Regions from separate parts of the Desulfosporosinus sp. Sb-LF genome, predicted to be linked through region 2. Evidence: a T-box and tRNA genes for the amino acid it is inferred to sense, from the RefSeq annotation. Region 2 holds a T-box; the other holds one or more tRNA genes.
What was found. The T-box of region 2 lies ahead of leuS (leucine--tRNA ligase). A T-box ahead of a tRNA ligase gene usually reads a tRNA of that ligase, here a tRNA-Leu.

Region 1: it encodes a tRNA-Leu, which carries the amino acid that the T-box ahead of leuS (leucine--tRNA ligase) is inferred to sense. The anticodon was not compared.

Annotation. Positions count from the first base shown of each region.
Region 1 covers NZ_SPQR01000009.1:161,431-176,704, reverse strand. Annotated here, with positions in the region: gene E4K68_RS14910 (heparan-alpha-glucosaminide N-acetyltransferase) at 1-293, shown strand, start outside; gene E4K68_RS20435 (hypothetical protein) at 369-512, opposite strand; gene E4K68_RS14905 (alanine-tRNA synthetase second additional domain-containing protein) at 715-1,641, shown strand; gene rph (ribonuclease PH) at 1,741-2,466, shown strand; gene E4K68_RS14895 (XTP/dITP diphosphatase) at 2,463-3,074, shown strand; tRNA gene E4K68_RS14890 (tRNA-Pro) at 3,157-3,234, shown strand; tRNA gene E4K68_RS14885 (tRNA-Arg) at 3,295-3,371, shown strand; tRNA gene E4K68_RS14880 (tRNA-His) at 3,387-3,462, shown strand; gene E4K68_RS14875 (VTT domain-containing protein) at 3,677-4,384, shown strand; gene E4K68_RS14870 (polysaccharide deacetylase family protein) at 4,510-5,490, opposite strand; gene E4K68_RS14865 (hypothetical protein) at 5,708-6,004, shown strand; tRNA gene E4K68_RS14860 (tRNA-Gln) at 6,124-6,198, shown strand; tRNA gene E4K68_RS14855 (tRNA-Leu) at 6,280-6,362, shown strand; gene E4K68_RS14850 (tetratricopeptide repeat protein) at 6,722-7,273, shown strand; gene E4K68_RS14845 (hypothetical protein) at 7,383-7,625, opposite strand; gene E4K68_RS14840 (hypothetical protein) at 7,694-8,086, opposite strand; gene E4K68_RS14830 (hypothetical protein) at 8,795-9,199, opposite strand; gene E4K68_RS14825 (hypothetical protein) at 9,701-10,048, opposite strand; gene E4K68_RS14820 (DUF4363 family protein) at 10,375-10,755, opposite strand; gene E4K68_RS14815 (DUF421 domain-containing protein) at 10,763-11,452, opposite strand; gene E4K68_RS14810 (glycosyltransferase) at 11,670-12,821, shown strand; gene E4K68_RS14805 (polysaccharide deacetylase family protein) at 13,107-14,357, shown strand; gene tig (trigger factor) at 14,613-15,274, shown strand, end outside.
Region 2 covers NZ_SPQR01000006.1:1,410-16,618, forward strand. Annotated here, with positions in the region: gene E4K68_RS09910 (hydantoinase/oxoprolinase family protein) at 1-738, shown strand, start outside; gene E4K68_RS09915 (vitamin B12 dependent-methionine synthase activation domain-containing protein) at 778-1,461, shown strand; gene nadD (nicotinate-nucleotide adenylyltransferase) at 1,789-2,439, shown strand; gene E4K68_RS09925 (RNA-binding protein) at 2,540-2,791, shown strand; gene yqeK (bis(5'-nucleosyl)-tetraphosphatase (symmetrical) YqeK) at 3,547-4,128, shown strand; gene rsfS (ribosome silencing factor) at 4,118-4,477, shown strand; T-box leader at 4,520-4,718, shown strand; gene leuS (leucine--tRNA ligase) at 4,918-7,422, shown strand; gene E4K68_RS09945 (PhoH family protein) at 7,627-8,952, shown strand; gene E4K68_RS09950 (hypothetical protein) at 8,977-9,300, shown strand; gene E4K68_RS09955 (hypothetical protein) at 9,297-9,479, shown strand; gene E4K68_RS09960 (hypothetical protein) at 9,660-10,532, opposite strand; gene E4K68_RS09965 (helix-hairpin-helix domain-containing protein) at 10,889-11,533, shown strand; gene E4K68_RS09970 (DNA internalization-related competence protein ComEC/Rec2) at 11,530-14,040, shown strand; gene holA (DNA polymerase III subunit delta) at 14,298-15,209, shown strand, end outside.

The sequences.
Region 1 (15,274 bases), on a different contig from region 2:
CAGTGCTCGGATTTTGGTTTAAAGCACAATTGCTGAAAACGAGTCTCTTACTTCCTTTAGGGCTAATGTATGACGGGTTCAGTTCTATTGATTATTATCCACTTTTCCCGTATCTGGCTGTGACTATTTTGGGGATTCTTGCATTTCGACGTTTTTATGCCAGGGGGACGGAACCTTTGATTTCGTTTCAGTTAAATTCCCGGCTAATTCGGTGGCTCAGCCGAAACTCATTGGGTATTTATTTAGTTCATCAACCCATGATTTTGCTTATCATTTTCATCGTTAAGCGGTGAGGAAGTGTCTCTGCCCGTTCGCACACGCTGCATCGAGGGAGAAAGTTTCTTTACCCGTTCACACACGCTACATTGCTATTCGCTTGGTGCTAAACCTAAAACGCAAAACCTCTGGGCTTTCTGCAAGTGCGCCGCTCCTTGCCATCCTTGGCACCGCGGCATCAGTCCATCCATGGACAAGTCCCGTTGCGTTCTTAACGCTTTAGCACCTGCACTCATTGACGCAATTCCGCTCTCCGTGCTCGCTGAGTAAAGAAACTTTCTCTGGACCTAGGGTCGACGGGGGTTGGAAATGACGGGGTGAAGTGTCCTGTGGGAAGACGAACTGAGTATTACGTGGGTCAGGTAGTGCTGTTTGCGTTTGTTAACGCGGATGCGCTTTGCGTGCACTAAGATTTAGGGGGAGGTATTGATTTTGGCCATGTTTGTTCATGAGCATTTGATGCAGGCAGTTTACTTTGCTCCACGAGGTAAGAAACGCCTTCTTTTTTTAGGAATGAATATTCAGCAACGTTATTTAAGCCCTGAGGATAAGCTGATTGGGTTTGTGGGAGACGCTGGGGCTGGAAAGTCGTTGCTCATTCGAGGGATGTTTCCGGGACTTGAACTGACCAATGATGATGATGGTATCAATATCCGGCCGTTGCCTCTGATGGAGGATGCGGATCGTGGGCATTTCCGTTGTCATACTTATCATTTGGATGTTCGTTTCGAATCTGCGTTTACCCAACCTTGGAAGATTGCCGAAGCTATCCGAAAGGCTGTAACGAGTGGACATCGTGTGGTCGTTGAGCATTTTGACCTTGTCTATTCGCAGCTTGGGGTTAATGCGGAAGTCTTGATTGGAGTGGGAGAGGAAGTGATTGTCACCCGTCCGACGGTGTTCGGACCGGAGCCGCAAAGTATTGCGGATATTGTGTTTGATTCGATCAAATATCGACGTATGGCTCATAGTGCCGAGGATATTACCTCAATGATCCTTGAAGAGATGGGCTTGGAAAAACCAGAGGTGCACAGTGACATTAAACATGGTTTTGTCTTAGAACTGCCGGAAAAACCGGACGTTGATTTGGAATTAGTAGAACAGCGTGTCCTGGATTTAATTAAAGCGGATCTACCGATATGCTTTGCTGACGACGGGCACATTCGAGTCGGACAAATGGTTTATCCTTGCACAGGTCCCCGTATTCATATTCGGCGAACTAGCGAGATAAAAGGGTTTCATTTGCTTAAGGAATTTCGGTTCGACCCCATTGCGCAACTCTATACCATTGCTGGCATTGTGGGCGAGGAAACAATGCCCACTCGTTCTATCGATTTATTCGGTGGCAGAAATCAGAATATTTAGCAGCACCTCATACCTGGAAACGATTGGCGTTTCTCTTTCTATTCTGGTAAACTAAAATCACTTAAAATGACTTGAGTAAAGAAAGGTTAGGTTATCAATATGCAACGTTCTCGCGGTCGGGCTTATGATGAATTACGTACTGTAAAAATTTCACGGCAGTTTACAAACATACCTGAGGGTTCGGTACTCATCGAAATTGGGGATACTCGGGTCTTGTGTACAGCCAGTGTAGAGGAAAAAGTCCCACACTTTCAGAAAGGCTCAGGCAAGGGATGGGTTACGGCGGAGTATGCTATGATTCCACGTGCGACGCAGACCCGGACGCAACGTGAGGCGAGTAAAGGAAAACTTACCGGTCGCACGATGGAGATTCAACGCTTAATTGGTCGTGCACTGCGTTCTGTGGTTGATTTAAAGAAGCTCGGTGAGCGCACAATTTGGTTGGATTGCGATGTTCTTCAAGCAGATGGTGGAACTCGCACCGCTGCGATTACTGGGGCTTACGTTGCCCTTGTCGATGCTGTTCAGTATTTACTAGAGAAGAAACTCATTAGAACAAACCCAATTCTGGATTCTTTAGCGGCTATCTCCGTTGGGAAGGTCCAGGGTCATGTAATTCTGGATTTAGAGTATGCGGAAGATTCACAAGCGGACGTGGACATGAACGTCGTTATGACTGGCGCTGGAAAGTTCGTGGAAATCCAAGGCACAGCGGAAGATACACCCTTTGACCGCGCAGATTTAGATGCATTTTTGCAATTTGCCGAAAAAGGGATTCGCTCTCTAATGGAAGTCCAAAAGTCAGCGGTGGAAACAACTGCATGAAGATAATACTGGCGACTCAGAATCGGGGGAAAATTCGGGAGCTTCAAGAACTTCTCGCAGATGAGAACATTGAAGTTCTTTCCTTACTGGATATTTCGAACTGGGAAGACGTTGAGGAGAACGGGGAAACGTTTGCGGACAATGCTGCACTTAAGGCCAGGGCGGCTGTTCAGAAAACAGGGTTAATTGCCCTTGCCGATGATTCTGGCTTGGTAGTGGATGCCTTAAATGGTGCTCCTGGTGTCTATTCGGCGCGTTATGCTGGTGAGCCTAAGGACGATGAACGCAATAATGACAAACTACTGCATCAACTAGAATCAATCCCTGACGACAAAAGGACGGCGCGTTTTCGTTGTGCTTTGGTTATTGCAACGCCTGATGGGAAAGAATATCTTACAGAGGGCACAGTGGAGGGACTTATCTTAAGGCAACGTCGTGGACTCGATGGCTTCGGCTATGATCCGCTCTTTTTCGTTCAGGACTTTGCTCGGACCATGGCAGAATTGAACGTGGCCCAAAAGAATAAATTAAGCCACAGAGCACAGGCTTTTCGCAAAGCGATCCCGATTCTGCAAGCTCTTAAAGAGAGTCAAACGTTAGACACATAGGGTGAAATTAACCGTTAAAAGTTTTTTGAAGTTTGTTCTTGACGAATCGATAAAGATGAGCTATACTAATCAAGTCACCAATCGGGGCATAGCGCAGCTTGGCTAGCGCGCCTGCCTTGGGAGCAGGAGGCCGGGGGTTCGAATCCCTCTGCCCCGACCATAATTCCCAAGTTTCTTCGGTTAAAATGGTAACCTGGTTGACGAACGTAATCCTTGAACTGCGCCTGTAGCTCAGTTGGATAGAGCATCTGCCTTCTAAGCAGGTTGTCGGGGGTTCGAATCTCTCCAGGCGCACCAAAAATTAATCCCATGGTGGGTGTGGCGAAGTGGTTAACGCACCGGGTTGTGGCTCCGGCATTCGTGGGTTCAAGCCCCATCACCCACCCCATAACGTAAACATGGCACTGAGAGCTTATCTCGGTGCCTTTTGTTTTTTCCTAAAGTTTCATAGAGTCTTTGTCAAAAACATCCTCCTCATTTCTCTGGAAACGTGAAATGAGGAGGATGTTCTGATATACGGTATTCTTCACGATTAGAAGGGGTTTGTTAACAAATGGCGAATTAGGCGAATAGTACAAAGGTTAGTTGGGAGACTATACAGTATGAGTGAAATGATGATGTTTGATGAAAAGGGGGGAACATATCAGATGAGTCAAATGGCTGAAGATAAACGGACGATAGGAAGGTATGGATGGACTGGCGCGATCTTCGTTGCCATCGTGATATTGATTGCGGCGTTTTTATATTTCGATCGACGTAATGAACTTTCCGTTATGATCCAAGCATGGGGGCTGTGGGGGATTGTTTTTGCGATCCTCTTAATGGCGGCTCTGTGTATGACTCCAGTGCCCTCTGAAGGACTTGTGGTAATGTATCTTAAAATCTATGGTGTTTATCAAGGTGTCTTGTTCTCGTGGCTGGGTTCGACCATCAGTGCCCTGGCGATCTTCGTAATTGTACGTGTTTTCGGGCAAAGGTTAATGCAAAAACTCATCTCACTAAAGCGGTTCAATATAGTGGATAATTGGGTTAAAGGAAAAGGGTCCCTGGGGTTATTGGTGGCCCGCCTACTACCCATTCCAGCGGTTGTCGTAAATTACATAGCTGCAGCAATGCCGTCGATGAAACTCTGGACATATCTTTGGACTGCCGCACTCTCGATGATTCCTTACTATGTCGGAACTGCTCTCGTATTTTTAGGTGTTTCTCGAGAGACTTGGATATGGCTTGTTTTAGGTATAGTAGCTCTAATAGCTTTCTGGGGCACGGGATACGTTCTAAATAAACGACGAGTACCTGGAGTTCAATAAGTACCAATAAGAATCAAGAATACAATACTCACACAACAGTTGTTAAAGTAAAATCCTTCTCAATCGTTCTCTCTGAGAATGGAGTGGGAAGGATTTATTCTTGAATAGGAGTTTTGGATTCTTATCTAAAATTGGGGTGAACGCTCAAATAGCATTTGGCTATATTTAACTCGTAACCAATATAGATCGTGTAGCGGGCCGGACGAAGTCAGTCCTTTTAGGAGTAGCGTGAGCCTACTGGTATCTGTAATTCTATTTCCTACATCAAGGCGGTAGATGTGAGTCGGATCAACTTTGCGCGGATTGGCGCGGGATCGATCTTGAGTCATTATATAAGAATAACCGTTTGTTTTGGCAAGCGAAATAAAAGACGGTGCAGCATGACCATAAGGGAGGGCAATGGTGTCGTCCCTTCGACCTAAATGCTTTTCGAAAAGGCCTTGCTCTTGTTTAAAATCATTTAGAATTCGATGGCTGTAGTCAGACTCGGATTCCATCCGATTTTCCGTGGATAGAAATAAGGGATCTGTGGCGAAGTAGGTTTTACCTTGTGCTTGCATACTCGAATGCGCATCAAACGTATGAGAATGGAACGTGGCGAGCGGGTCTTTAGCGAGAGCACTGATTTCAGGCCATGAAAGGTAGTCGCCTTTAGAGGATAAGGAAGCCTTGCCGATGATGAATTCTGTACTTGGATACTGAAAATCCCTCAAGATAGGTAAGGCGTTTTCAGCATAAGTGCGGTCCCCGTCGTCAAACGTCAGGACAACAGAATTAGGGGGAATTGCTTTCTGGGGATTTTGTAACGTTGCCATGGCTTCATCGAGTGGAAGAACGTGAAAACCGTGTTGTTCTAAAAATGTGAGGTGTTCGCGAAATTGTTGTGGAGTAACGCTTACATGCGTATCCCAGGGATTATTCATTTTATCACTGACACGGTGATAGGTCAGGACGACAATTTGTTGGGTGTAATTAAGAGGCAGAACAAGTTGAATCAAAGTAACAAGTAAAGGAAGTAATATTAGTCCTGCTATAGAAAAGAATAGAACTCTTCCTTTTAAGGGTGCCCCTCGTTTTAACACAAAATCTTTGATTATGATTCTCACGATCAAGACCACTTCCTTCCACGTTCTATACTCTACCACGACCATGGAAAAAGTAAATACTGATGGTTTGAATATGTCGATAACGGGAGGTAATTTTCTCTGAAAAATCTCCTGAAAGTAATTAGTTCATTTACTGAGGTTATATAACTTATCTTGAAAAGAGAAACCATGGTATACTTCTGGTAAAGATTCTATTGGGAGATGAGGGTGAGATACGGTGAGCAAAGCCAAGCCAGATGCTAACGATTTGCGCCGATTGATCGGATATACCATGATTACCTTTATGAGCGTCTTTATATTTTTACCTGTTTTGTGGTTTGTTCACCTCTTCACTCAGGACTCTGGACTTTATTTGCGGTGGATCATCTGCTCAGCGTTTCTCGTGATTTTTAATCTCTTATTTTATTACTGGAACTATCCAAAGGGTTGGTTAGCCAATTTATGGTGTCTGATCGGAATTAATATGCTTGTTTTGATTTTTGAATATTTTTGGCTGATGCAGAGCATGGGTTAAGAAATGCAAAAAAGAATCTCTAAACTTTTAGTTTTAAAAAATATTAATTCGATAATATTTACACGATAAACGGTTATACTAATTAGGTCGCATATACAGGCAATGGCCTACGGCGGCATTGGGGTGTCGCCAAGCGGTAAGGCACTAGACTTTGACTCTGGCATTCGTTGGTTCGAATCCAGCCACCCCAGCCATTAGTTTATAAAAAAATTACGGATGACTTGTCAAATGGCAGAGAATATGGTATCATACTTTTTGTCGCAACAATTGCACATGCGGGAATGGCGGAACTGGCAGACGCACTGGATTTAGGTTCCAGCGGGTAACCGTGCAGGTTCAAGTCCTGTTTCCCGCACCAATTATGACTATTAACCATTTTGTCCATTATTCGTTACAGCGAATGATGGACAAAATGTTCTTAACTAGCTATGCATTGCATGGTTCTTTTCATTTTCTGGAACTTTTTCTGTAATCCTCCAGTAACGACATCAAATATTTTGGGACTACAACTGTGCTAGATCCAGGCCATGGGGGATATAACCCTGGGGTTTGCGGTAACGGTCTAGGAGAGAGGGCTATCGTTATTGGAAGCTTGTCTTAAACTGTTGGGTCGGATGGTTTGCGTTTGAATTCTACTCTCTTTTTAGTATAATTAATAATAGTTGTAGTGTTTAAAGTACATACTAGAATTAAAGAATAGTTGAAAGGTTGCTTTAAATGAAGAAAAATATTACTCTTGCTATAAGTATTCTCGGACTATTTTTAGTTTTAGTCGGGTGTGGTACGACTACTCAACCCAAAGTAATCAAGCCAAATACGACTTCAACTACCAGTGCTAACCAAGTACTCGATCCAAGCCAATATCAAGACATTGGTAAGTTGGAAAGCTTGGCTAAGGCTAATCCCAATGATGCCAAAGCCCAGATGAATGCTGGTATATCGGCTTATGCCTATAAGGATTACACAAAAGCAATCGGCTATTACAATAACGCTATTAAAATCAACCCTAAAGACGGGATAGCATATAATAATATCGGAAATGTTTACTTCCGAGGATTGAAAAAATCAAAAGACGCGTTGCCTTTCTATGAAAAAGCAACCCTGGTTGAACCAACTTATAATTATGGATGGCTCAACTTAGCCCTCTGTCAAAAAGATTTAGGAGATACAGCGGGAGCTAAAGCCACTATTGCCCAAGGTCTAAAAGTGTTAGCTACTAATGATAAATTAGTAGAAGACTTAAAGAATTTGCAGAAACAAATTAAGTAATACATGCGAGCTGCGGACATAATTCTTTAAAATAAACTCCTACTCCCCCTCTTAGTGAGGGGATTTTTTTACAAATAAATAACCCCCACATTTAACTTTTGTAACAACATTACTCATTAATGATCTCAATATGGAACTTCTCCCAGTAATTGAGATTACATTTAAAGACATTAGTAAATCTAACTGGATCGATGCACTTAACATACAACATAACGGTTTCCTTCAAGGCCAAAAATTCTTTATAACCAATTGTGATGAAAATCACGCCCAAGGCGATTAGAATCAGAATTGCAACTGCGATAATTGCTACGCTTACTGCCGACAACAGGGGGAGCACAACAGCATCTACCATAACCCATTGCTAAAGACTCAATAAACGAAGATAGTGCCTAGATTTGTATCTAGGCACTATCTAATACCTTACTTAGAACTGATAATTAATACTACATCGTTATCGGTTTGCCGGGGTAATAATGTGGTCACATGATTGTCTTTTTGAGCAACCATGCTATACGGCTTTTTATCTTTTGTATAAGACCAGTTTTCAGCCCAACCATCCTTCTTCAAAATATCTGCATACTGATTTAAAACTATATCTGTAGTTGTATTCTTTATAAGGTATCTAGCAGAACTTATTCCATTTTCGTCGGGTTGAGTAATATTTTGTAATTTCATGTTGCCGTAAGCCGGAAGATATGAAAATTCTTTTGAATATGTTACATTGGTTTGGACATCATTCGGAACCTTCGCATTGCATGCAGTTAAGCTCAATAAGAATAAGATAGCTAAAATATAAATTACTAACTTTTTCATATTAAACACCTCGACAATAGTTTTTCAAAATAAAAAAATTTCAATGCATTTGGAAGTTATTATTAAAATTTTCCATCATTACTAAAACGAAGTCACTAAACGTATAGCCTAATAAGGAAGTGATTTAATGATCTACTTTATGTTAGGCGGTTATGTAGTATTGTTAATTCTGATTCTAATGTTTAACCACGCAGTACACATGAACGATAAAGATTATAGCGAGGATAAACCCCCTAGTCGTCACAACTAGGGGATATGTAGTAATTTTATCTACACCACGAAGTGGAACAATAATCGGCAATGGCTTAATTCCAAATCGGAAATAACACAGCCACTTCTGATTGTGTTAACTGGAGCCAGCGATGCGACTCGAACCTACAACCTACTGATTACAAATCAGTTGCTCTACCAATTGAGCTACGTCGGTATGTAGTATTGACGAGTATTATTTTAGCAAGACTAATAGTTGTGGTCAAGGGTCTACGATCTGGTAATTGAAGGTATCCATATTTCAGGTAATACAAATTGGATAGAATTCCTTTTTCCCTGCATAAAGTCCTAGCATTCCTTTTACCGTCGATAGGCGGTTTTTTTAGTGCCCGGGAATCTAAGCCTGAAAACTGAGAGGTGATAACGATAAAGACCCAAAAAGCGGAAAAGAGGGCCTCGGTTTTAAATCGAAGCCCTTCTCGAGGGTTAATGGATCTTTTACTTTGACTGAACAGTTAGTATTACGTCGTTACCAGATATTTGAAGTGAGATATTCGCTGTGTGCGTATCTTTTTTCACTGAGAAATTAATAACTCTTTCTTCTTTGGTAATGGTCCAACCTTCTTTTTTTAAGATATCTTCATAATCCTCGTATGCCTTAACATCTGTTGTATTTTTGATAATGTATCTCGCTTTAGCAAGTGGCTCCTTTGTGGTTGCAGGGGTAAATTCAGTTGATTGAGCTCCGTTATATGATGGAAGATATGTGAATTCCTTAGTATACTTACTATCAGCTGGAGTATTAGCATTACCATTATTAGACAAATTGGGGTTTTTAGCACTACACGCGACTAATGATACAGATAAAATCAATATCATGAAAATATAAAAGAATTTTTTCAAAAAAATCACCTCAAAAATTAATTTATAAACAAAATATTATACATTTAAAGAGGAGATGTCAAACAGATTCATTTACCAAAAAAGGAACCTGCCTTGGTGCTTGTACCTTAGACTGCCAGAAACTTATCGTACATTCTTGCCAGCGTTACACCGATTATGTAAGTATTAATCTGGAAAATCGTGCCATTTGGACAAATGGGGAAAATAGAAAGCATATACTGAGCCTATGGAATATCGGGGAAGGTGGGTACTAGTATCAAATTTGCAATTCCGATCTACTCGCTTTAAATAAAATTTTCCAGCCCCACTAAAAGAAAATGCTTAAAACGTATAACCCAATAAGGAAGTGATTTAATGATCTACTTTATATTGGGCTATGTAGTATTATTAATTTTATTTTTAATGTTTAACCATGGGGTACACATGAACGATAAAGACCAAAATTGAGAAGGAAGGGCTTCGATTTAAGTCGAAGCCCTTCCTGAGGGTTAACGGATCTTTTTACTTTGACTGAACGGTTAGTAATACATCTTTGTCTGAAATTGAAAATGAAATATGTGCTATATGTGTATCTTTTTTCGCTGAGAAATTAATAACTGCTGTTTCTTTGGTAATTGTCCAACCATCTTTTATTAAGATAGCCTTATAAGCCTCGTATACCTGGGTATCTTTTGTATTGTGGATAAGGTATTTAGCTTTAGCGAGTGTTTCCTCTGTGGTTGAGGGAGTGTATTCGGTTGATTGTACCCAGTGGTATGATGGAAGGTATGTGAATTCCTTAGTGTAAGCAGTAGTATTAACATTAGCCTGACTAGTTTTTTTACCACCTAATATTGAAAAAAGTTTCACGAAATCACCTCAAATATCATTCTTTTGACATTAGTGAATTCTATACATTTTGGGGTTAGATGTCAAACAGATCCGGATAAGATACCATGCCTGATGATCAGAGACTAAATAAAATCTTTAAATCGTTGAATACTTATTCGTAAATGCTTATCTTAGTCTGTTTATCCAGCATCGCACATCGCTTCTGAGTATCTAGTCTTGTATAATAACTTGCTCTATGTCTCTTTTCATTGGTCAACTTTGATCAATGATCTAAGTTTCAGTATAGATATCGAAAGGGCAGTCCTTCTTAGAGACTGCCCTTTCAAATATAAACCTTTGATTAACTAAAAAATATTTCTCAGAGTTAACTTCTCTGTATCAGAGATATGATCAATGAGAAGTTTCAAGGCCGAAGCTTCTCCGAGGGAGAGTGCAACGTCTTGGGCTTGAATGTATTTCTCCAACTTTTTCATGCTCACTTCGATGTCATCGATCTCTTGATGGTCTAGCAGAACAGTCCACAAGGTTTTGGTTTTGTCCCAACGTGGTTGGGCAATGTTCAGTTGTTTTTGCGCGTTTTCCCATTTATGGGTGGAGATAGATTGTTCGACTGTCTCGATCTGTAACGCCAAAGTCTGGGATGTCGACTGAATGTACTGGTATGAAGCCAAAGAACCACCTAATAATAAAATAATAATGGTAACAATGGTCGGGATGGTGCGCAAATGGGTTTCACCTCACTTTTTTTCGCTGTTGCTTGGCTTGTGCGAAGAGTGTCCCACTGGAATCAAGGCTGGCTAAGAAGACATCCTCAAATTGATGAATCCCTAGTTTTTCAAGTTCGTTTTTAAGCCAAGGTAGGTTTTTGTCACTTTCCTGTAGGTTCTTATTATTAAGTTTACCATCCATAATAATCGTCAGAGGAAGCCCTTCGTACTTGGTTGTGATGTGGAAATCTTCGGGTATGGTGGGCCTTTTCTGTGATTTTGGAAAGACACTTAGTTGTCCGTTGGTTTCCAGAACAGCAAACTCGACGTCGGAAATGTTAGGAACATTTTTGATGCGAAGTTCCTCGAGGAGATCAGTGAGGTTATAGCGGTTCTTCCTCAATTCCTCTTCAAGGATTTTCCCTCGTTCAATAAGGATACTGGGGGTTCCGCAGATAATTGTCCTCGCGGTCTCACTTTTTAGAGAAATCCAAGCCAATGTTAGATTTGTGAGAAGGAGAACCAGGATGGGTATAATACCGCTTAGGAGTGGAATGCCGACATTCTCACTGGGTATGGCAGCAAGTTCGGAAATCATGATTATTACAACCAGCTCAAAAGGCTGCAATTGACCAATTTCTCTTTTTCCCATCATTCGAAGGGCAACGATAACTAGCGTGTAAAGAATGAGGGTCCTGATCACAACGATGATCATTTTCGTTCTCCTTTTTTATATTCTTAAGTTTTTTCCGTGAAGGTTATCTTGCCCCAAACAAATGGGAGTTATCCCACAAACCACGTCGTAGTCCTTAACGTCGTAGAGTTCATACTTGTTCGCCATAATTTGGTTAATTAGCCATTTGACGTTATAATAGTCGATAAACAGATTGCAAATCTTCGAAGGAAGAACTTTATATGGGGAGGGTTCGTTAGTGCGACAATTAAGTGTGCTAATTTTTTCGGCGACCTTTGGTGCAGGGCATGTACGAGCAGCAGAGGCTGTTATGGAAGCGCTGCGTGTCAAGGAACCGAATGTTAAAATTACGCATTTGGATTTTGGGGCGTTTCTCAGTAAGACGTTTAACTCTGTCATTAAAAATACCTATATTGAACTTATTAAGCATACGCCGCGACTGTGGGGCAAGTTTTACTACCGCACGTCGAAGATTCCCCCGGATTCTGCATTTCAACGATTTCTGAATGGTTTGGGGCGACGCGAATTCGTGAAATTAACTCAGGCATTAGAACCTGATCTCGTGATTTGTACCTATCCAACCGTTGCAGGGGTTCTGGCGCAACAGAAGCTAAAAGGTGTTCTGAATGTCCCTTTAGTAACAGTTGTGACGGACTATGCTGTTCATAGTCAATGGATTCATCCAGGGGTTGATCTTTATATTGTTGGGTGTAAAAGTGTCTACGAAGGGTTAGTGGCTCGAGGGATTAATCCTAGCTCAATTCTGATCACGGGAATTCCTGTAAGTCTTAAGTTCGAACGGAAGTTGAATCGGCAAGAACTATTGAAGAAGCTGAATCTGGAGATTGATCGTCGGACAGTTCTGGTCATGGGGGGGGCCTATGGCGTCCTGGGTGGGGCGAAATCGGTCTGCAAAATTCTGACGGATACGGATTACCCTGTGCAAAGTATCGTTGTTTGTGGACAAGATGAGAAACTCTATAAATCTCTCGATCCGTTGGTTGAAGAAGGTAAAAATCCTCTTGTTCGTTTTGGATATGTAAAAAATGTTGAAGAATTAATGAGCGTTGCCGATATGATTATTACGAAATCTGGGGGATTAACGGTTTCAGAAGCGTTGACAAAACGGGTCCCCTTGATTATTTTTAGACCGATTCCTGGACAGGAGGAGGAAAATGCAATCTATCTTGAAAGTATTGGGGCAGGACGAGTTGCGAAAAGTGAAGAAGAATTGGAAGAAATTATTTTCGCTCTGTTGAAAAATCCGAAACAACTGGGGCGTATGCGCCGGGCAGCTGCGAAAGCGGTTCCGGGCCAGGCGGCTGAGCAAGCCGTTGAGGGTATCTTGCAGCTTCTCGAAAAGCGTCGAAACACACAAAGGATCGGGTAAGGGAAGTCAAGCACTATTGCACGTTCGCACACGCTACATTTGCTACTCACTTGACTATAAAGCTACGATCCACTTGGCCTTCAGCTTAATTTGAAAGATTGGCCTCGTGGCGATACTCTCCACTGGAGACTATCGTGCCAAAACCTTTGGGTATTTCTGAATGTTAACCATTGGCGTGCTTCACGCTTTATCGTCTACGTTCGTTGACGCAAATTCCGCTAATGTGCTCGCTTTGCAATAGTGCTTGACTATATAAGAAAATATTTGAAGACGGGAAGGGGAAGTATGAACTGGAACTATGTGCTGTTTTCTTGCATTCTAGGAGGCGTGGCTTTATATACCATTATTCCCGATTTGCTATTACATCGCTTGGGAATTGGGAGCTGGAAACGTCAATTCGGTCCGGGTGTAGCCCTAACCTTCGATGATGGGCCTGATCCTGCATTTACCCCACGAGTTCTTGAGATTTTGAAGAGGCATCAAGTTTGTGCCACGTTCTTTGTGGTGGCTGAAAAAGCAGTAAACTATCCGGATCTGATCCAGCGGATACAAGATGAAGGGCATTTCATTGGAGTACACTCGCTTCATCATCAATATGCTTGGTTCAGTTCTCCCTGGAAAACTTTAAGAGAATGGACGGAAAGTGTGCGTATTCTCGAGCATCTCACCGGTAACAAAATAAGGTGGATGCGTCCACCCTGGGGAACTTTTAATCTTATGACGTGGTGGTGGCTGAAACGGAACAAGATGAAAGCTGTGTTATGGAATGCCGAGGGGCATGATTGGGACGCACGGCGTACTCCGAAGGAGATCATAGAGAGAATTCTAAAGGTAACTAATGAGGGAACGATCATCGTCCTGCATGACAGCGGCGGGGACCTCGATGCTCGGGAGAATTCCATTGTGGCCTTGGATAAGTTATGTGAACGGATTGTTAAGGAACTTAAGCTTCCCCTGGTTCCGTTGAATTTTCCGGATTGGAAGATAAGGAAGAGACTGATGTTTCGCGTCTGGGAAAAGTGGGAACATTACTACGCGAGGAGGCATCACGTTGAGCGAATTGATGCGACAAATATTTTTCGTTTAGAGAAAAACATCTATGAGGGCCCCGACATATATGCTGAGGATGGTAAGCTATGGGCTGAAAAAGGGGATTTTGTCGCAGAAATTCATTTTGACAATATACGACTGCAAGCAAAGGGCCGGGATACGCAGAAAATAGCGCTTAAAGCCTTGCGCCAAGTACGTGAATCACTACCAGGTCTGGCGCGCTATGTGGCGGATAACTCGACTTATGACGACATTAAGGTTTTTGTAGCACAAACGTTATTTCATCGTGGTGTCAAAGGCTTTGGATTTAGCGTTCAGGATTTACCAGTTACCTGGAAGAGCTCGGGGATCGCTTGGCTGCAGAAAATGATTATGCGGATTTATCATCCTTTAGGAAAAGAGCGCAAAAATGAACGCCTAGGGGATAAACCGATGTTGGTATGGATTAGTCGAGATAAGTTAGTACTATTTGATTACGGTGAATAAGTCTGTTATAATTGGTGAGTAAATTTAATGGATGATACCCTGGAAGGTTGTCAATGATACGTTGGCTAAAAGAGGGGGAACGAAATGTTCCCCCTTTAGGCAAATTTAAGGATTTTTTTGTCGAATAGACATGGATTTTCTTAAGATGTATTTGGCTTAAGCGGGGTTTGTAGTCTGAAAAAATCGGTAAGACTATCCAAGTATCCCACAGCTGCCTTGCACATAGAGTAAATAGCGTTTTAAGGGGGAGAATATATGTCAGTCTCAGTTGAAAAGGTTGAAAAAAATGTTGTTGCTTTGGAAGTAACTGTTGAAGCAGAAAAATTTGTTGTAGCGGTGAACCAAGCAGCAAAGAGCTTGGCTAAGAAAGTAAATGTTCCAGGGTTTCGAAAAGGTAAAGCGCCACGCCGTATGGTTGAACTTCATCTAGGCAAGGAAGCGCTTTATGATGAAGCGTTGGATCATTTGATCGGACCCGCTTATTCGGAAGCGGTTGTTGAAAGCGGAATTGAGCCAGTAGATCGTCCTGAAGTGGATCTGGTTCAAATCGAAGAAGGCAAAAACCTTATTTTCAAAGCGAAAGTCATAGTTAAACCTGAGGTCGAATTGGGAGATTATAAAGGACTTCAGATTGAACAAGACGCAGCAAGCGTCTCGGAAGAGCAAGTTCTGGAAGAGCTGAAAAGCAAGCAACAACAACACGCTCGCCTTGTGACGCTTGAAGTCGGCAAGGTTGAGAACGATGATACTGTCACCATCGACTTCGAAGGATTTACTGATGGAGTCGCTTTCATAGGTGGCAAAGCGGAAAGTTATGAATTAGTTATCGGTTCAGGCACCTTCATTCCTGGATTTGAAGAAGGTTTAATCGGAGCTGAAGTCGGACAAGATCTTGATGTCAACGTTACCTTCCCAGA
Region 2 (15,209 bases):
CATGCCAAAGGGACTTATAACCAATGGAACCGGGAAGCAGCGGAAATAGGAGTAAAAATCTTAGCAAGTCGGATGAGAAAAAGCCCAGATGAGTTCATTCAACTTACATCAGAAAAGATAATCAATGACCTTTGCATTACCTGCCTTCAGAGCCTTGTGGGCTGCGATGAGCAAAGCATTAGGATAAAAAACACACCCGAAGTTATGTATTTCATAAAAAAGGCCTTATCACCCAAACAAGGTCAAGAGTTTGACTGTTCCTTTAAAATGAATATGCCAATTGTTGGCATCGGGGCTCCGGTTCGGGCTTGGTTGCCAGATGTGGCTGAGAAAATGAATACCTGTTTGATTATTCCGGAGCATGCTGAAGTGGCCAACGCTATTGGGGCTGCCACCGGCAAGATCATGGAAACTGTAAAGGTATTGATTAAGCCTGGCGAAAAAGATGGAACCTATTTGATGCATGCCCCCTGGGAACGCAAGATGTTCGAGAACCTAGGAGATGCAGTAGCCTATGCATTGGACGAAGCGAAGATAAGGGCAGAACTTGCAGCAAGAAAAGCAGGAGCAAAAGAATATGAGTTAGTAGTGAACCATGAGGATAGATATGCGCAAGTCGGTATGATAGAAAACGATATCTATATGGAATCACTCATTGAAATAACCGCCGTAGAACGTCCGGAGTGGGAACGGGAAGAGATAAAAGAGAAATTCTTTTTGGATACTGTGGGATTCTAGTGTTTTTCAAATGACTTTTATAAAGGAAGGAGATGCCTGATGAATAAGGTTGTTCTGGACAATATTCCCTGTGAAATTGATTTTAAAGAGCTTCAAGAAAAGTTACGTATTAATGAAGAAAGTGATTGTTTAGTTGAAATAAAAATGATGGCTGCTGAAGCTCAGTTACTCGCAAGACCTAAAGTAGTCTATAAAAACGCAAAGATTGAAGCGAAAGGAGATAACTTTGTTGTTATCGATGGAATCAAGTTTACCAGTCGTGTTCTACGGGTTAACCTGGAGGAGGCTTTAGAGGTCTTTCCATATGTTGTTACCTGCGGGACTGAGTTGGAAGACTGGTCTAAACAATTTGAGGATGTTTTTACAATCTTTTGTGCTGATACGATTAAGGAAATGGTACTGCGTTTAGCTTTTCAAACGTTTGAAGCACATCTAGATAAAGAGTTTGGATTGGGGCATGCTGTCGAAATGAATCCGGGTTCATTGTCTGATTGGCCAATCAATGAGCAAATACATCTATTTGAACTATTAGGTAATGTAAAAGAGTTAATCGGGGTTCAACTGACTGACAGTTACCTTATGCTTCCGATTAAGAGTATTTCAGGGATTCGTTTTCCAAAAGAAGGTACATTTGAAAACTGCCAATTGTGTCCTCGAGAGAAGTGCCCTAGCAGAAAAGCACTCTTTGATAAGGAATACGCAGAGAGTTATAAAATCCATTAATGGAAATCAAATACTATATCAAAGAAGGTTATGGAGATAGCCGCTTCTTCCGCTATGGAAGGGGCGGCTTAATTTAATCCCGCGTATTATGCGCCAATGCACGGCTAGAAAAAATAGCGACACCCTATTCTTGGGTATACACTGCTGGTATACTATGGCATAATACATATGAACAAATATCATTTTAATATCCAACTTTTTATATAATCTTACGCGTTGTAGTTCTCTTTAGAGATTTTATGAGATTAAGAAAATCCAATAAAAACTATAAGCTATTAAATGATTAACGACGAAGTTGAGTGGCTGTAGACTATGGAGAAGAAAATAATGAATAATGTTTTAGAAGGCAAAATGGGTAGGTTGGGGATTATGGGCGGAACTTTTGACCCAATTCATTACGGGCATCTGGTTGCCGCAGAAATGGCGCGAGTTGAATTTCATCTAGACAAAGTGTTATTTATTCCGACTGGAAATCCGCCCCATAAAATTGGAAGAGACGTCTCAGCTGCAGAGTTACGTTATGAGATGGTTGAGCGCGCTATTCAGGATAATCCTGCTTTTGAGCTATCTGCTCTTGAAATTAAGAGAAACGGGCCTTCCTATACGGTTGATACGTTACGCGTTTTACGCCGCACTTGGCCGGATTATGAACTTTATTTTATCACGGGTTCAGATGCTCTTCTGGAGATCTTTTCCTGGCGCGATGCCGAGGAAGTTCTCACGTTGATTCAATTTATTGGCGCAGCACGTCCGGGGTTTGACGCAAGCGATTTTCTTTTGAAGGTTCAAGAAGACAACCCTGAAACCCAGGGGAGGATTCACTCTTTGGAAGTTCCCGCCTTAGCGATTTCTTCAACAGACATTCGAACAAGAGTCGGACGTGGTGAACCCATTCGTTATCTTTTGCCTGAGCCAGTGCGTCTTTTTATTCAACAACGTGGGCTGTATTCGCAGGAGGAATTGTCTCATCATGATTAATTCTCTGTAATTATCATCAACTAGTTCGCATACTCTGCCTGGATTTGATCATACTAAAAACGATCAGTGAATCAATTCAGGACAAGAGGTGACAGTTCTAATGACAACTACTCTTTATGTTGGAAATCTTCCTTGGAATACTACAGCAGATGAACTTGGTGAATTCTTTGGTGGATATGGTCAGGTTGAAAGCAGTCGGATTATTACCGATCGAGAAACGGGTCGCTCCCGTGGGTTTGGTTTTATCGAAGTCGAAGAAGGGGACGCAGCACGCATTGCACAAGAGCTTAATGGCAAAGATTTCGGTGGACGGCCATTGACGGTGAACGAAGCGAAACCAAAACAAATGTAAAAGCCCTGCGGATTGTTGTACAGGAGATCCTCTGACATGCTTGTGGGGGGTCTCCTGTTCGTTGTAGAGAGGAAGTTTCTTAGCATCCTACGGCGGTATGTGTTCGTTTGGGGTAAGCGCCTTCGGCGATAGTCTCCACCGGAGACTATCGTGATCGCACTCGCTTCATCGCTATTCCCTTGACGATTAATCTAAAACGCAAAACCTATGGTCTGTTCTGCATGCCCGTCGCTCCTTGCCATCCTTGGCACCGCGGCATCAGTCCATCTCGGCATCTTGCCATCCATGGCGATGCTCTAACCTCAAACGTCCTGTTTGAGTCATGGACAAGTCCCGTTGCGTTTCTTAACGATTAATCGTCTGCGCTCATTGACGCGATTCCGCTCACCGTGCTTCACTAAGCTAAGAAACTTCCTCTAGCTTGGGTCGACGGGGCTTGGTTGACGGTTGGGCTGTTTACGTCTTTGACGCAAAAGCACTTTGCGTGCTTTTTAGGTGAATGAAGGGCTTTCCTATTCCGAAAGGATTTAGCTTTTTCAAGAATCGTTTACTAATCTCGAAGGTCTTGTTTGTGTCTTAGCCAAGTGACCCGGGAATTGTATAGAGTGTTCGATTCTCTTCTCTTTACAACGGAATCGATTAATTGATAGAATATAAAGTATAATAAGAGATTAGGGATAGGAGAAGTGGCAAAGATATAGATATGAGACAAAAGGATAAAAAAGATAAGAGATATAAAGAGGAGCGGGAGATACGTGATATTGCAGGTTGATGAGATGATGAATTTAGCGGTTCGTGTTCTTTCGGAGGAACGATTGATACATACGTTGGGTGTTGCTGATTGGGCGGATGAGTTGGCCAGGCATCATGGTTTGGATCCGATTAAAGCGCGTTGTGCTGGATTGGTGCACGATTTGGCAAAGGAAATGCCCATTAAGGATCAGTTAGGGTTGGCACGACGGTGGGATTTACTTTGTTATACTGAAGATGAACAAAATCCGTATGTTTTACATGGTCCTGTTGCGGCTTATTGGTTGGAACATTTTTATGGGCTGGAAGATGCTGACGTTTTAGCGGCGGTTGCGAATCATACGTTGGGGAGACCGGAAATGTCCTTGTTAGAGATGCTTATTTACAGTGCGGATTTAACGGAATCTAATCGTGATTTTCCAAAAGTGGACAATTTGCGTCAATCCTTGTATGATGATTTAGAAAAGGGTACATTAGACTGTGTTAAACACACTTTAATATATTTGAAAGAAGGCAAACGCCCGATTCATCCCTTAACTCAATTAACCTATGATGATTTGCAAAGGAGGATAAATTTTGGAACTTGATCAAAAAATGCTTAAAAATGTGGTTAGTTTTGTCGAGGACAAAAAAGGTGGAGATATTACTTTTTTGGATGTAAGGAGTATTTCGGCAATCACTGATTACTGCTTGATTGTAACTGGGAATTCAACCACTCAGGTTAAAGCAATCACGAACTATTTGGAGGAAAAGTTGCCGGATATCGGTGTACCGGTTGCTCATCTTGAAGGATTACCCGATGCTAAATGGGTTTTGATGGATTGTGGTGGAGACTTAGTCATTCATGTGATGACTCCAGAGCAACGTGAATTTTATCAACTGGAGCGCCTTTGGAAGGATGCCGGAGTTGTCTCATTCGATTCTGTCGAAGTTTAGAAGCAAGCCAGCTAAATTAACGAAACTAACCAAAACAAACACGTAAAAGCAACGATAGGGAGTAGTACTTAGGAATCCTCACTTAGAGAGGCGGCGGAAGGTGCAAGCCGTTGTAGGAGACTTGGGGAACTCACCCTGGAGCTGTGTTCAGGTTGCAATGAACACCGGTGCGAACCGTTAAGATCGTTTGAGCACTTATAAAATTGGGTGGTACCACGGGAGCACGTCTCTCGTCCCTTTAGGGACGGGAGATTTTTTAATGTAAGGAAAGTGTGTGGCATTGCGTTAGCTATGTCCGCTGTATATAGTAGTGATGTAATTTTCTCGGGCTCCATTTATGAAATTCGTTTAGAAAGTCAAGTTTGTGTGAAGTAGTTGACTCTTTAGCATCTGAGGCTTGTTGTTAGCTAAGTTTCTTTATAATTAAGGGGGAAGGGTTTATGCAAGAAAAGTATTCGTTTTCCGAGATCGAACCAAAGTGGCAGAAACATTGGGTTGAAAACAAAGATTATAAGACGGAGGAAAATTCCTCTAAGAAAAAGTATTATGCCTTGGCCATGTTTCCTTATCCTTCGGGAGATTTGCACATGGGTCATGTCCGTAATTACTCGATCGCCGATGTTATCGCTCGCTATAAACGGATGCAAGGATATAATGTCCTTCATCCGATCGGTTGGGATTCGTTTGGCTTACCTGCGGAAAATGCGGCGATCAAGCATCAAACTCCACCGGCAGACTGGACTTGGAAAAATATCGCTAACATGCGGCGTCAACTTAAAGAGATGGGAATTTCTTATGACTGGGATCGGGAGATGGCAACCTGCCATCCTGGCTATTATAAATGGACGCAGTGGTTGTTTTTAGAGTTTTACAAACACGGATTGGTTTATAAGAAGAAGGCTGCGGTGAACTGGTGTCCTTCATGTGCCACGGTACTTGCCAATGAGCAAGTTGTCGATGGAGGGTGCGAACGCTGTAACACCTTAGTGACGAAGAAAAACCTGGAACAGTGGTTCTTCAAAATCACGGATTATGCGGATGTTTTGCTTCAAGATTTGGACAAGCTGACTGGTTGGCCTGAAAAGGTGAAAACCATGCAGCGTAACTGGATTGGTCGTTCTGAAGGGGTGGAGGTACAATTCCCTTTGGATGAACGCCAGGATAAGATTACGGTATACACTACACGGGTTGACACCCTTTACGGGGTGAGTTATGTAGTTTTAGCTCCTGAACATCCGCTCGTTAAAGAGCTTGTGGAAGGCACGGACTACGAGAAGGATGTGCTGGCATTCATTGAGAAGATGAATGGTCTCAATGAAATTGCGCGGACTTCAACGGAGGCAGAAAAAGAAGGGTTATTCATCGGGGCGTATTGCGTTAATCCGATCAATGGACAGAAAGTCCCGATTTGGATTGCTAACTATGTTCTTCTCGAATACGGAACGGGTGCGGTCATGGGCGTACCGGCTCACGACGAACGGGACTTTGAATATGCAACGAAGTATGGTCTAACGATTAAAACCGTTATTATGCCAGCGGGCAGTGCGCCGGAAGATAAAGATCAACCGCTAGAGGCTGCTTTTACAGGAGAAGGGTTCATGGTTAATTCTGATTCCTTTGATGGTCTGGACAATGAAGAGGGCTGGGACCGGATTGCAGATGAAGTGGAGCGCCGAGGCATGGGTGAACGGAAAGTAAATTTCCGTTTGCGTGACTGGCTTATTTCCCGTCAACGTTATTGGGGAGCACCTATTCCGATCGTTTATTGTGAATCTTGTGGAACAGTCCTGGTTCCTGAAGAACAGTTGCCAGTAATGCTCCCTGCGGACGTTGTCTTTAAAGCTGGAGAAAATCCCTTAGCGACCTCTTCTGCCTTCACTGATACAATTTGCCCACAGTGTGGAGGTCCTGCTCGACGTGAGACGGATACGATGGATACGTTTGTTTGTTCCTCGTGGTATTATCTCCGCTATACAGATCCCCGTAACTCGGAGGCAGTTTTTTCTAAATCGGCTGTGGATCAATGGATGAATGTGGATCAATACGTTGGTGGTGTGGAGCATGCAATCCTTCACCTTCTTTACTCGCGCTTCTTTACTAAAGCTTTACGGGATTTTGGATATTTACAAGCTGATGAACCGTTCCAAAACTTGCTTACGCAGGGGATGGTTTGCATGGATGGATCTAAAATGTCCAAATCCAAAGGGAATATTGTCAGCCCAGAGTTGATTATTGGTAAATATGGTGCTGACACGGCACGATTATTCATCCTGTTCGCAGCTCCACCTGAGAGGGACTTGGAGTGGAGTGACCAAGGAGTTGAAGGGTGTTACCGTTTCCTTAATCGCATCTGGCGCTTAGTCGCTCAATATGAGCCCATCATAAAGGAACTCCAAACTCAACCATCCGACTCCAATAATGAAATGAGCGGATGGGGGCACTTGGATGCACCAGGGAAAGCATTACGCCGCCACACCCATTTGGCGATTCAAAGGGTCACAATAGACCTTGGGACGCGCTTAAACTTTAACACGGCGATCAGTACTATTATGGAATGGGTTAACGCTTTGTACCTCTATAAGGAGCAGCCTACGGCGGATGCCGCGGTCGGTCGTGAAGCAGTCGAAGCAATTCTATTACTCCTTGCTCCAATTGCTCCGCATATCACAGAAGAGCTTTGGAGGGAGCTTGGGCACTCAGAGAGCATCCACAAACAACCCTGGCCTGAAGTGGACGAAGCCGCTCTCGTACAAGACGAAGTGACAGTTGTTCTTCAAGTGAACGGAAAAGTTCGTGACCGAATTCAAGTGTCTGCAGAAATCTCAGCAGCCGAGTTGGAAAAAATGGTGCTTTCTCAGCCCAAAGTCAGTGAATGGATTCAGGGAAAGTCGATTGTCAAAGTCATTACGGTTCCGGGTAAACTGGTTAACATAGTTGTCAAGTAAATAGGTATTATAGGAAAAGGGTAAGTTTGCATCGGCGAGCTTACCCTTTTTCATTTGAGGAATGATGAGCTTGTAAGAATGGTTGGCCAGGTTTGGAATATAGTATTAATAGATCTGGTTTGGAAATGGGTCGTCAGGTTGAAGAAAATTAGTAGGATCTGGAATATACTATCAAAAGAGCGGCAGAAAAGGGAGTGTAATATTTTGCAAAAGGTATATGTACTCGATTCCAGTGTATTGCTGCATGACCCTTACGCAATCTTTAATTTTCAGGATAATGATGTTGTTATTCCCTATGTAGTGTTGGAGGAAATTGAAAGTAAGAAACGTCTTTTAGAAAATGTCGGTAGAGCTGCTCGAGAGGCTATCCGGCATCTTGATCGCTTAAGAGAAAAAGGTCAACTCTCTTTGGGCGTCCCCTCCCCAAATGGAGGAAAAATCAGGATCGAGCTCAATCATTACTCAAATGGAGTCTTGCCAGTAAACTCAGACGTGACATTGCCAGACAATCGAATTTTAGCGGTCACTTTGAATTTAGCACAGGAAGAACAGCGCGCCGTTATATTGGTTACCAAAGATATTGCTATGCGTGTTAAAGCGGATGCTTTGGGAATTTTAACAGAAGATTACTATAATGATAAAGTGATTTTGCCCCCGATTTTGGACGAGATCGTAATATTGCCAATGGAGGATGCCGAGGTCGCTACCCTTTATCAAAATAAATCAATACCCTTACAGACACCCATGTCACCGAACCGCTGTACAAAAGCAGTTTTGAGTGATAATAGTGTCCTTCCTCTTATTTCGTCTTCGGATGGGAAAAAATTAATTTATAACATCGGCAAAAGGCTTGCTCCGTGGGATATTAGACCCAAGAATCCGGAGCAGTCATGGGCTTTAGAAATGCTCAACAATCCGGAGATCACGTTGGTCAATTTGATGGGTCCGGCAGGAACCGGGAAGACGTTGCTTGCCTTAGCTAGTGGTTTGGAACAAACAGTTCATGGAGAATTATATATTAGAATGCTTTGTGCGCGACCGATTGTTCCTTTTGGTAAAGATATTGGGTTTCTACCTGGGGAGAAGGATCAGAAGGTTCGCCCGTATATGCAACCGATTTATGATAATCTTGAGTATTTACTTCGTTCTAAGCGAGAGAAAGAGCGCGAGAGAGGTAGCGAATCGATCGTTGACAGTGCCATTGATCTGCTCATCAAAAAGAGGCAACTGGAAATAGAGGTACTCACTTATATTCGGGGTCGCAGTATTCCTAATCAATTCATCATTATTGATGAGGCTCAAAACCTTTCGGCACATGAAGTAAAGACGATTATCACCCGAGCTGGCGAAGGAACGAAGATTGTACTTTGTGGAGATCCTGATCAAATTGATCATCCATATCTGGATAAGGAGAGTAACGGTCTTGCCCATCTAGCCTCGCGGTTAAATGGTCAATCTTTCTATGGTCAGGTACGACTGATTAGCGGGGAGCGAAGCGAACTTGCTACAAGGGCTGCGAGTTTGTTATAGAGGGGACTTGTGTGAGGGACTTGTGTGACACAGCGCTCGGTGCCTACGACGCAGAGCAAACTAACCGTTCAAGCGACCGGCTTTGGGGAGCGGGGTTCCCGCCAAAAGCGCCGTCCTTGGCGCATTGGCGGCAGTGCACGTCCTGTGCACTGCCCCGTGGCTGGGGTCGGTCGCTTGAACGGAAGTTTGCTGGGCTGCTTACGTAAAGACGTCGCGCTAGTGTCACACTGCGTCCTGGGCTTGGGTCGGGAGGACGTGGGGGGACGAAGGACGGACGGGAGATGGACCATTCGGGTGGACGGCACATTTCATGTGCGCCGTCTGGTGCGGGTAGGGGGACTTGTGTGACACAGTGCTCGGTGCTTACGACGCAGAGCAAACTAACCGTTCAAGCTCCAGGCTTGTGGGAGCGGGGTGCCCGCCAGATGAGCCGTCCCTGGCTCACTGGCGGCAGCGCACGTCCTGTGCACTGCCCTGTATCTGGGGTCGAGTCGCTTGAACGGAAGTTTGCTAGGCTGCTTACGTAAAGACGTCGCGCTAGTGTCACACTGCGTCCCGGGCTTGGGGCAGGAGGACGTGGGGGGACGAAGGACGGATGGGAGAGGGACCATTTGGGTGGACGGCACATTTCATGTGCACCGTCTGGTGCGGGTAGGGGGACTTGTGTGACACAGTGCTCGGTGCTTACGACGCAGCAAACTAACCGTTCAAGATCCCGGCTTTGGGGGACGGGGTGCCCGCCAGATGAATAAGTGATCTAAGAAAGCAACTGAAAGATAGATCGAAAGAATAGATGCAGTTGAGAAAATTAAAAACCAATTTGTATTATAAAAGTAAATAATATGAAGCTTATAGGAAAAATAATTAACAACGTAGATTGCTAGAATAATCATGGACTTCAACAGACGTTTCAGTTTTGAAAAATAGATAAATACCATGATAGTTGCTACAAACAAATAATATAATAATGCTAGTACGTAGGGACTTCGTATAGGATCAGGAATGAAATTTCTTGAGTAATTTTGATATCCAGATAGAATAAAACCCCATAATAGGGTAACTACATCCAGAGGAAACAATCCTAAAATTATGTAAAGATAGTACCTAAGTGGTCTAATACCGTTTAAGCTTTTTAAGTAATTCCGTTTCGCCCACCAGAAGAATATAATCAACCCAATAACAGTCATCCATGTTCGGTACCAATTATGAGAATAGATACCTAAAGCCAGAAACAATTCTTCAATCAAACCGTATAATCCAGACAATAGAAAAATCCAATAATACTCCAAATTAAATACGGCAACTAAGAGGGCTGTTGCTGCTACTGTGAACTGTGAGAAAAGGTTTCCAGCAAGAACATCATCGAAAGGTGAGGTAAGAATAATCATGGGGTAGTAATTATAGGCTTTAAATATAATAAGTATCATGGTTTCGAAAAAAAGAACCAACCCTACCAAAGTCAAATAAAAGGCAAAAGCAAGTTTCCGCCTTTTGGCTTTGATAATTGAAACTATTACTTCAATAACGGTTGAAATCCCTAGTAGCACATACCAAATTGTATTAGTCCAGAAAAGGTTCATTTAATACTTCCCTTTACTACAAAATAAAAAACCGGACCCGTCTGTCCGATGGTTATATTTTATCCCATAAGCCGTATTCCATTCACAACAATGTTCTACCTGTAAATTAATATAATCAACAATTAAACGGTACCAGTAAAAGCAAATGGCGCCCTTATTTTGTTTCCGTCTGTGATACTTTGGCGAGGTATCACCTTCATCGAGTCGATGATTTCGAGGTAACCTATTATTAAAACTACTCAATCCGACAGGATAAACGGGATTTCGCAGCAGGAAAAAGAAGGAATAGAGCGAAATCAGACTTAAGATTAGGTGAAACTCATAATTTTCAAGTAGGTTTAAAGGCGGTACTGCGAATGGAACGTAAGTTGCGCTATGTTTGGTGGTTTGTGATCGTGGGTTTTGTGGTTTTTGCCATTTGGAGGCTCTTTCTACCTCATGGTTCCAATGCTTATCTTCAGAAAACAGCTTCAAACCGAGAGATTGTCGTTTACGTAACTGGTGCAGTTGAGAAACCGGGACTGGTTCATTTAAATTCAGATGCACGCTTGGATGATGCCCTAAAGCAGGTATCTCCGTTGCAAGAGGCTAACCTTGAGAGTATGAATCCTGCGGAAAAACTTAAGGATGGACAGAAGGTATCTGTGCCGTACAAGAGCCCCCCTCTTGCTCAAGGGTCTGCGGTTATTGGTAATCCGAATTCGGCGGGTGTTAGTCCTGCTTCACAATCTGTTCCAACTCCTGCAGCCAGCCCAACGACGGCTGCTAATCCTGCATCGGTTGCTGTACCAACACCCAGCGGAGGAAAGATTAACATTAATACTGCTGGCGCGGCTGAGCTGGACAAGCTCTCGGGGGTTGGTCCGGCATTGGCGGAACGGATTCTTCAATATCGAGCAGAACATGGGTTGTTTGCCAGGGCTGAGGACTTGAAAAACGTTTCAGGGATTGGGGACAAAACGTATGAGAAGATGGCTGCACAAGTGACGGTTAGCCCATGAAAGATCCCTGGATAGGACGAGCGGTGGCCCTTCTGGTCGGTGGGCTTTGTGGTGCATATTTACCGGAAGAAGTACGTTTTTTTGTTTTCGGGATTCTGGTCATGCTCGGGGTACGCTTTGTATTTTGGCGACCCCGTGATTTTTTTGGCCGAGTGTTTCGCCCTGAGATTCTTTTGCTTGGAGTAAGCCTCTTGGTTGGCTTTGCATATGGGGCTTTAGCGGAGCGCACATTGCCAGAGCCTCTTATCTTGGACCATGTCGATATTATAGGTCAAATCAAAGACTGGAGTAGTTCTGAGGATAAGCTCGTGGGGGTTCTGCGTGTTGAGCAAGGTGAAGGCGGCGCGACGAAAAGTAGTGGGGATTCTTCTGCTAATTCTGGGCAAGAGCTAAAAGGTCAGACATATCGCCTGACGGTTTATGCTGATAAATTGGGTCAGATACCAGGGGAGTGGAAGCGAGTTCAGCCTGGGGATCGCATTAGTTTTCAAGCGCACTTGGAACGGCCGAAACCTCTTGGCACACCTGGTGCGTTTGATCTGCGGCTTTACGACGGAGTGAGGGGTTTAAGTGGTTCAATAAGCGCACAAGGGGGTGTGGTACTTCTTTCAGCGGGGGAGCCTAGTTTGACCTGGAAAATTCGCCAACAGGTTAGAAATCAGCTTCAGCCCTGGGAGCCGGAAGATACGGGAGTCTTAGAGGGCATTTTCTTCGGAGATTCTAGTCGTATTCCGGAGTTGGTTCAAGAACGCTACAAAGTGACAGGCGTGCTGCACGTCTTTGCAGCTTCGGGATCCAATGTGGCCTTTGTGCTGGGGCTGTCTTGGCTGCTCCTGAGTTTTTTGCCGCAACAACTAAGGATTGGCGGAACAATCTTGATCCTTTTGCTTTATGCGGCACTTTGTGGGGGGAATGCTCCGATTGTCAGAGCGACTATTCTGGGAATCGCTGTTCTGCTTGGGCGTTTGGGGCGGGGAAAAGTGGCTACGCTGCGTTGGCTGTTCTTTGCCGCAGTATTGCTGTTTGCTCAGAATCCCTTAATAATTCAGGACCTTGGATTTCAGCTTTCCTTTGCCGCTACCTGGGGGATTGTTGTACTAACCCCTTGGATTCTTAAGGGAAAGTGGCTTGAACACATCCCAGCTCTTGTTCGTTTTGCTGTTGCTGGTACACTGGCAGCGCAAGTAGCCACCCTTCCCCTTTTGATCTCTGCCTTTCATCGATTATCGTTGATCGGATTTTTTGCGAATGTCTTTATCCTTTTTATCTTAGGTAGTGTGCTGGAAGTGGGGCTCATCGGGGTTTGCCTCTCTTTCTCAGGGGTGTTGTCTGCCCCGCTTTTTCAGGTGAGTTTATGGCTGCTAGGCGGGACGAATGCTATTCTGAAAATGTTGGCTGAATTACCCTACGCCGATGTTTGGGTTATTAACCCGGGGTCCCTCTTCTGGTTAATTTGGTACGGTGGACTTGGAACTGTCCTCTGGGGGCGTAAACGCGTAATTTTTATAGCAAAGGGGAGGTTCCTTCGGCTTAGAAGAGGGTTGAAAACATTCGCCGCGGAGATTATTGAACGATGTCCTTGGGGAATTTGTCGACCATTGCTGTGTTTGAAGGCGAAAATGCCGTTTTGGCTAATAGGCAAAAATGGATTACCGGTTCGCTTTGCCGGTATAATGCTGATTGTTCTCTCCCTGTGGAGTCCTTGGAATTCGCGGAATGATTTAGAAGTGACCATGATCGATGTGGGTCAAGGAGATTCAATCTTAATTCGGACGCCTAAGAACCATGCTATATTGCTTGATGCAGGACCACGTAGCGAACGGTTTGATGCCGGGGAGCGAATTGTTCTTCCTTACTTATTGCGAAGCGGAATTGGACATTTGGATGCAGTACTGATCACCCATGAACATCAGGATCATATCGGGGGAGTCCGGGCAGTAGTGGCTAATATCCCGACAGATTGGGTAGGGGTACCTGCAGTGGGGGACCGATTGAAAAGTGAGGAATGGAAGGTAGGTCTTCCCTTCGAGCTAACTAATCAGGCTGATCGGTTACGAATGCTTCAGTTGGGAGATCGGATCGATCTTGATTCGGGGGCTTGGCTTGATGTGGTAGGTCCACATCAGGTGCTCGAAGGGACGCATTCAGATCAGAATAACAATTCCTTGGTACTAAAGCTTAACTATTTAGGGCAAAGCATTTTGCTGACGGCAGATATGGAGCAAGAAGAAATGACCGACATCGCTGAAACGGGTGTGGATTTAGAGACTAACATTTTTAAAGAGCCGCATCATGGGAGTCGGTTTTCCCTTGTTCGGCCTTGGTTAGATGCTATTCATCCTCAAGCTGTATGGATCTCTGTAGGGAAAAACACGTTTGGCCATCCTTCGTTAGAAGTATTGCAGTATTGGGAAGATCGACACATTCCAGTTTATCGGACAGATGAACACGGAACCCTACGGCTTCTGTTGGGCAAACGCGGAGTGGAAATCATTCCTGGTCGGTAATGTAGATAATGAGGAAATTTCAAGTTTATTTCCAAAAATTATTGTATAGATGTATAAAAAGGAAGAGTTGGGCAACAATAACAAGGAACATCTCTTTTCTCCTCCTCTTTCTTTTGCCCCTTCACGATCTCAGGAACGTGGAGGGCTTTTTTTATGTATTGCTTCCATGGCGTTTGCAAATGGCATCAGGAGGAATAAAATAGCGCTCTGGCTTTTTTGAGGAGTGTCCTTTAAAATGGGTACTGGGGGTGTTTGAGATGCGTGAAATTGAACGAATTAAGGAAAACGTAACAAGGGGGAAAATACCGGCTGTTCATTTGTGGTATGGAGAGGATCGCTTCTTAATTCAAGAGGCATTAAAAGTCCTTAAGTCGTTCTATTTCATGACGGACCCTTCCGGAAGCGGAATCGAAGTTGTTTCCGCAAAGGAGTTGTCTCCAGCAACCATTTTAGAACGGGCCAATACGATGTCCTTCTTTGCGAATCGTCTCCTGATCGTTGAAGAGGTGCCCTATTTTCAGGACGGTCAGGGGGCCGACTTGGAACTATTCTTGGATTATTTCTCCAACCCTAACCCTGCTACCAGTCTCCTTTTCATTGCTGAAAGTGTGCACAGGGGAAGAAAATTTTATAAAGCGCTTGACCGTACTGGAGAGATCGTGGAATTCTGCGCGCCGAAACGATCGCAGGATTGGCTTGCCTGGGTTCAGTCGGAATTAAAGGCACGAGGGAAAACGATGGACGCTCAGGTTATGTCTCAATTTATTGAATGGGCAGGACATCATACCGGCGTTTTAAGCCAGGAATTAGATAAGCTCGTGATTTATTCTCAGGATCGCCAAAAAATAACGGAAGAAGACATTAAAGCCATTACAACCCGTACGATTGAGGCAAGCGTCTTTGATCTTTTGGATGCTGTGGCAGGTCGGTCCTCTTCAAAAGCTTTGCAGACATTACATAAGGTGCTGCGTGAAGAGCATCCTTTGAAGGTTTTGACATTGCTGGTTCGTCAAGTACGGCTTCTTTTGGGTTGTAATGCCTTGCGAAAGCGTGGCGGGAATGTGGCAGAGGCTCCTTCTGCGCTAGGAATTTCACCCTATGAAGCACAAAAAGTCTGGCAACAATCTTTAAAGTTATCATCGGAAAAACTAGCTAAGGCGTTGACCGAG